2 linked regions of the Verminephrobacter eiseniae EF01-2 genome follow. The protein of the gene in region 1 interacts with the protein of each later gene in a pairwise test. Links are inferred from orthologs where the notes say so. Each region holds a gene or a part of one and is shown on either strand. Other genes may lie near its edges.

Region 1 (3,106 bases):
ATGCATTGGTGCGAATCTTGCTGCCATCGGTGGTCGTGGCAACGATTTCACCGCCGCTCAAACCCTCGGGGATGGTGGCGCTCCTGATGCGGTCATTGCGGACTTCTTCAAGAAATTCGGAATAGCCGATAGCCCCCGCGCCGGCTGCGCCACGGGCATCGAACTGTTTGAACACCGTGAACAGCACCAAGGCAATGACCAGCCAGACGGCAATTTTTGAAAACCACTGATTATTCAAGCGGAACTCCAGTTGCGGGGGACAGAGAAACGGACACCTGGCCGCCATGGCCCACAGCGCATGTACATGGGGCGTATTTTAAGGCTTTCAAGCGGCGCTGCCGGGCTCAATCTCCGTTGGCGGGCATGGAATTGGTGCCGATCGGCACCAATGGCGCAGGCTCGGCGGCCGTGCCCGATCGGGAGTCAAGCCCGTTCGGGCTGGCCTTTTTCAGACCCCTGCCGAGCAAAAAGGTCTCGGACGACTTGTCGCGCGAGGCTTTGGGTTTCAATGGCACCACCCGCAGGAAGGTCTGCTTGAACAGCGCGGCCAGATCACTGTAGCCGCTGCCGTGGAACAGCTTGACCAGCAGCGCTCCGTCCGGTTTCAAATGCCGGCAAGAAAAAGCCACGGCCAACTCCACCAGGTCGGCCATGCGGGCCGCATCGGCGCACGCGATGCCCGACAGGTTGGGCGCCATGTCGGACACCACCACATCCACCACCCGCCCGGCCAGGGCCTGCTCCAGGCGCTGTTGCACATCGGGTGCGCGAAAATCGCCATGCAGACAGGTCACGCCTTCCAGGGGTTCCATCGGGAGAATGTCCAGTGCGATGATGGCGCCCTCGGCCGCCATGCGCCGGCGCAGGTACTGGCTCCAGGCCCCCGGGGTTGCGCCGAGGTCGACCACGGTGTAGCCCGGTCTGATCAGTCCCAGTTGCTCGTCGATCTCCCTGAGCTTGTAAGCGGCGCGGGCACGGTAGCCCTCTTTGCGGGCCCGTTGGACGTAGGGGTCATTGACATGCTGATCGAGCCAGGCTTTGTTGACCTTCTTGCTGCGGGTTTTGACTTTCATCGCTTTTTCTTCCTGCCCCGATAATACGGCCCATGCCCTCTATCGAACTGACGCCTGCGCAATGCCGGGAACAGCGCGCCCATGCCCATCGCCTGGCCCCCGTGGTACTGATCGGCAGTGATGGCCTGACGCCTGCCGTGCTCAGGGAGATCGACGCTGCACTGAACGCCCACGGGCTGATCAAGGTGCGGGTTTTCAATGACGACCGCGCCGCCCGCGAGCGCATGTACCAGCAGTTGACGGCGGATCTGAACGCGGCCCCGGTCCAGCATATCGGCAAGCTGCTGGTGCTGTGGCGCCCGCTGCCGGTCAAGGAGCGCGTGGTCGATGAAGACCGTGGCCCCGGCCCGCGCGATGTCAGAGTGCTCAAATACAGCAAACGTGGCGGCCAGCGCCCCGAAATCAAACAGTTGCGCGTGCTGGGCAATCAGCGCTTGACGCCGGGCGGGCGGATCAAGCGCGCCCGGCCCCTGCAAAAATCGGTCAAGAAGCGCCAGGCCAACGGATGAGCCTCCTGGCAGAACCGGCCAGCGCGGCCCGGGCGCGCCATATCCTGTGCATGAAATGGGGCACGAAATACGGCCCCGAATATGTCAACCGGCTCTATGCGATGGTGCGGCGGCACCTGCGGGGCGAGTTTGGTTTTGTCTGCCTGACCGACGACGGCGCCGGCATCCGCAGCGAAGTGCAGTGCCTGCCCATACCCCCGCTGGCGCTGCCTGCGGGCATTCCCGAGCGCGGCTGGAACAAACTGCTCACCTTCAGCGCAGACCTGCATGGGCTGCAAGGCACGGCCTTGTTCCTCGATGTCGATGTGGTCATCACCGCCGGGCTGGATGAGTTTTTCACCCACCCGGGCGAGTTCCTGATCATCCATGACTACAAGCGCCCTTGGCGCGTCACGGGCAATTCGTCGGTGTACCGCTTCGAGCTTGGCGCACATGCGGATGTGCTGGAGCATTTTCGCGGGCATTGCGCCCAATTGCGGGCACAGTTTCGCAACGAGCAAGCCTACCTGTCCGACTTTTTGCATCGGCAGGGCAAATTGCAGTATTGGCCTGCCGCATGGTGCCCGAGTTTCAAATACCACGGCATACCGCCCTGGCCGACCAACTACTGGCGCCCGCCAGTGTTGCCCGCCGGGGCGCGCATCGTGATTTTTCACGGGGAATGCAATCCGCCGGACGCGCTGGCCGGACGGCGCAATCGCCGTTGGCGCCATATCCGCCCTGCCGCCTGGGTGGCAGAGCATTGGCGCGAATAGCGGGCTCGTTCCACGGGTCCGGGTTTGGTTGTTCGGAGTACCGGCGCACCCAGTGGTTGAGCGGTGCCCCAATGCAAGGCGGCCCCGGATTGCGCCCGGTGCGCCACCGAATCAGTGCGAACGGAACATCCGCAGCACCTCCGTTCGCACCATGGCCAGCAGTGCGTCCAATGACGCCTCCGGCGGCGCCGAACGCAGGCGCATGATGCCCACGCGCGGCAAGGACATGCTGGGCACCACTTCCAGCATTCTCAGCCCATGGTGGTGGATGAGATAGCGGCCAGCGTCGGCACGGAGCGCGCCGACAGTCCCCGCCGCATGGTGCAAGATGGTGCCGATTGCCGGGATCGAGCTGGCTTCCACGACACCGTGTGGCAAGCCGTGGCCGTGCAGTGTCAGTTCACGCCGCAGCGTCATCCAGACCAGGGAGTTGCGCGGGGGCAGCACCCAGGGCAGCCGGCACAGGTCGGCCAAGTCCAGCGGACCCTCCAGCCCTGGGGTGTCGGCGCCAGTCACGAAAGTAATGGCATCTTCATACAGCGATTCGAAGCGCAGTTGCTGCAACTCGTCGTCGCTGCAGGAGCCATCGTCCAGGCTGCCGATGACAACGTCGAGCTCCCCCGCATGCAGCATGGAAAGCAACTGCGCACTGACGCCGTCGCTCATGATGACCCGCCCTGCGGGCGTGCAGCCCAGCCATTGGGCCACGGGGCGCGCCAGCAGTGCTGCTGCGGTGAATGACGGCGACCCGATGCGCAACGCCGCGCCC
Region 2 (3,246 bases), 2.7 Mb from region 1 along the record:
TGCAGGATCTTCCACCCCCAGCACGGCAATACGAACCCCGTGCTTTTTTGCCATATCGATGCCGACAGCCAGGTCGCTGTCGCCAGTCACCAAGACGGCATCACAGATGGCGTGATGACCAGCCAGTTCGAGCAGATCGGTGGCGATCAGGGACGCAATGTCCCTTTGCTGGTCTCGGCCGTTGATCGTGCCGGCGCGAAACTGCACGTCATCGATGTTGGCCAGGGATCGCTGTTGAGGCGTGAAGCCGTTGGCCATCACGCCGTCATACCAGTAGACACGCAGCAGTTCTTTGCGGGTCAGATCCAGCGTAGAGCGTGATTTATCCAGCAGCGCCTCGATGAGGCCGGCCGGATCGACGATATCCAGGTCGGCCCGCGAGGTGCTTGCCCGGTTGCTGACGATGTCGATGGCCTGGCGAAAAAGGTAGTCGGCATCGACCATCACGACGAAGCGATTCATTTTTGCTCTCCCAAAAATAGATAAGCCCCCTGGCGCGGGGGGCAGATGTTGGCCGGGCCCGGACAGATAAGGAAGGGCCCGGCCAGCCGGGGCGAAAGTATATGTGGCCGAATGCCGGTGCGACCGTCCAGAGGGCAGGGCGGTGCGCAAAAGACAAGCCCGCTGCGGCCATCTGTTTCTGCCGTTCGATGGCCATGCACCACGTTGGGCAGGGCGCCGGGTATTTTTCCTGCCATAATCGCGCCCAGACCATCGGCCTGCATAGACATCGGCAGCCGAACCGGGATCCCCTCAGGGCCGGATCTGCAAGCAGCAGTTCATCCGCCCCCGGATCACCATCCCCCGCCCCAAGATCCCACCCGCTGCGCCAAAGAGCCCATCCATGCACTTAAACGAACTCAAGGCACTGCATGTGTCTGAAGTCCTCAAGCAAGCTGAAGACCTCGAAATCGAAAACACCGGCCGCATGCGCAAGCAGGAGCTGATGTTTGCCATCATCAAAAAGCGCGCCAAAACGGGCGAGCAGGTGTTTGCCGACGGCGTTCTGGAAATCCTGCCTGACGGATTCGGCTTTCTGCGCAGCCCCGACACCAGTTTCACCGCCAGCACCGATGACATCTACATCTCGCCCAGCCAGGTGCGCCGCTTCAACCTGCACACGGGCGACATGATCGAAGGCGAGGTGCGCACGCCCAAGGATGGCGAGCGCTACTTTGCCCTGACCAAGCTCGACGCCGTCAACGGCGGCCCGCCCGAGCAGAACAAGCACAAGGTGATGTTCGAGAACCTGACGCCGCTGTTCCCCAAGGAGCAGATGCGGCTGGAGCGCGAAATCAAGGGCGAGGAGAACATCACCGGCCGCATCATCGACATCATTGCGCCGCTGGGTCGCGGCCAGCGCGCGCTGATCGTGGCCCCGCCCAAGAGCGGCAAGACGGTGATGATGCAGCACATCGCGCACGCGATCACGGCCAACAACCCCGATGTGCACCTGATGGTGCTGCTGGTCGATGAGCGCCCGGAAGAAGTGACCGAGATGCAGCGCACGGTCAAGGGCGAGATCATCGCCTCGACCTTCGACGAGCCCGCTGCGCGCCATGTGCATGTGGCCGAAATGGTGATCGAGCGCGCCAAGCGCCTGGTCGAGCTCAAGAAAGACGTGGTGATCCTGCTGGACTCCATCACCCGCCTGGCCCGCGCCTACAACAACGTGGTGCCCTCGTCGGGCAAGGTGCTGTCCGGCGGGGTCGATGCCGCCGCCCTGCAACGCCCGAAGCGCTTTTTCGGCGCCGCGCGCAAGGTCGAAGAAGGCGGCTCGCTGACCATCATCGCCACGGCGCTGGTCGACACCGGCAGCCGCATGGACGAAGTGATCTTTGAAGAATTCAAGGGCACCGGCAACTGCGAAATCCACCTGAACCGCCGCCTGTACGAAAAGCGCGTATTCCCCGCGATCGAACTGAACAAGAGCGGCACGCGGCGCGAAGAACTGCTGCTGGCGCCCGAGATCCTGCAAAAGACCCGCATCCTGCGCCAGTTCATGTACAGCATGGATGAAATCGAGTCCATGGAACTGATGATCAAGAACATGAAGGCCACCAAGACCAATGTGGACTTCTTCGACATGATGCGCCGGGGCGGGTGAAGCCCGTCGCGGTCGAGCCGGTCATTCACCGGGCGGCATGGCCAGCCGCCGCTCACTTTCGAACACCCGCCGCTCACCGCTGAGCGGATCGACGAACTCCAGCGCGCGCGCCAGCAACTGCAATGGCCGCGAATAGTCCCCCGGGGGCGGGTCGTCGACCACCGGGTAGAACGGATCGTTGCGCAGCGGCAAGCCCAGGGCCGCCATATGCACCCGCAGCTGATGCCGCTTTCCGGTGCTCGGGGACAGGCGGTAATGCGCCCAGTCGCCGGCCACCGCCAGCAATTGCATATGGGTGTGGCTGTTGGGCGGGCCCGGCACCTCCTGCATGCGAAAGAACTGCGGGCCAGGCTCGATGCGGCTCGTGTGATCGCGGGGGAAAACCACGTCGGCGCGCCAGGGCGCAATCGCCTCGTAATGCTTGGTGATCCGCCGCTCGCGAAACAGGGCCTGGTACGCGCCCCGGGTGCATTGCTGCACCGACAGCAGGACCAGCCCGGCGGTATCGCGGTCGATGCGGTGCACGGGCGACAACTGCGGCAAGCCCAGTTGGCGCTTCAGGCGCACCAGCAGCGTGTGCTGCAGGTAGCGGCCCGAGGGCGTCACCGGCATGAAGTGCGGCTTGTCGGCCACCACCAGATGCGGGTCTTGGTGCAGCAGCGTCGGGGCAAACGGCAGCACCGGCTCGGCGCTCAGGCTGCGGTAGTAATACAGGCGCAGGCCGCCCTCGAACGGCTGCTCGGGCGCAACGCACCGGCCGCGCTCATCGACCACATCGCCGGCGTGCATGCGCTGGCGCCACTGCTCGCGCGCCACCATCGGCAAGCGCTGCGCGAGAAAGTCCAGCATGCTGCCCTGGCCCCGCGTCGGCAGCACCACGCAACTGGGGCTGACGCCGGCGCGCACCGGCAGGACCTGGGGATGGCGCGGGTTGTGCATGGCGTGCAGCTTTACTCGGGCTTGCATGGCGCGGCGCGTCACCCACGGCGTATGAAACCGGGGCAGCCCACGGCCAGGGGCGCCGCGCAACCGGCTTTGCCAAGCCGCTGGCGGCGTCCCGGGCAGGGGCCGCAGCCGGTCTGCGGGTGTTTCACCTGAACAAATCCAGCAAAAATGCCTGCACCGGCTGTCGCGCTGCG

Evidence for each region.
Region 2: the proteins of VEIS_RS01055 (region 1) and rho interact in binary tests that used the Escherichia coli proteins (3 or more experiments, as listed by UniProt). The link is inferred for Verminephrobacter eiseniae EF01-2 from one-to-one orthologs.

Annotation. Positions count from the first base shown.
Region 1 is NC_008786.1:232,899-236,004, forward strand. What follows is about bases 56-2,843. They hold VEIS_RS01055 (YhbY family RNA-binding protein), read left to right. Parts: upstream 56-1,105; coding sequence 1,106-1,582; downstream 1,583-2,843. Other genes in these bases: ftsH (ATP-dependent zinc metalloprotease FtsH), read right to left, coding at 56-238; VEIS_RS01050 (RlmE family RNA methyltransferase), read right to left, coding at 345-1,073; VEIS_RS01060 (hypothetical protein), read left to right, coding at 1,579-2,337; VEIS_RS01065 (LysR substrate-binding domain-containing protein), read right to left, coding at 2,449-2,843. Outside these bases: more of ftsH, read right to left, coding at 1-55; more of VEIS_RS01065, read right to left, coding at 2,844-3,106.
Region 2 is NC_008786.1:2,945,466-2,948,711, forward strand. Bases 48-2,975 are described here. They hold rho (transcription termination factor Rho), read left to right. Parts: upstream 48-844; coding sequence 845-2,107; downstream 2,108-2,975. Other genes in these bases: VEIS_RS24760 (NYN domain-containing protein), read right to left, coding at 48-462; VEIS_RS12695 (pseudouridine synthase), read right to left, coding at 2,129-2,975. Outside these bases: more of VEIS_RS24760, read right to left, coding at 1-47; more of VEIS_RS12695, read right to left, coding at 2,976-3,046; VEIS_RS12700 (dienelactone hydrolase family protein), read right to left, coding at 3,198-3,246. UniProt on the Escherichia coli protein: Facilitates transcription termination by a mechanism that involves Rho binding to the nascent RNA, activation of Rho's RNA-dependent ATPase activity, and release of the mRNA from the DNA template.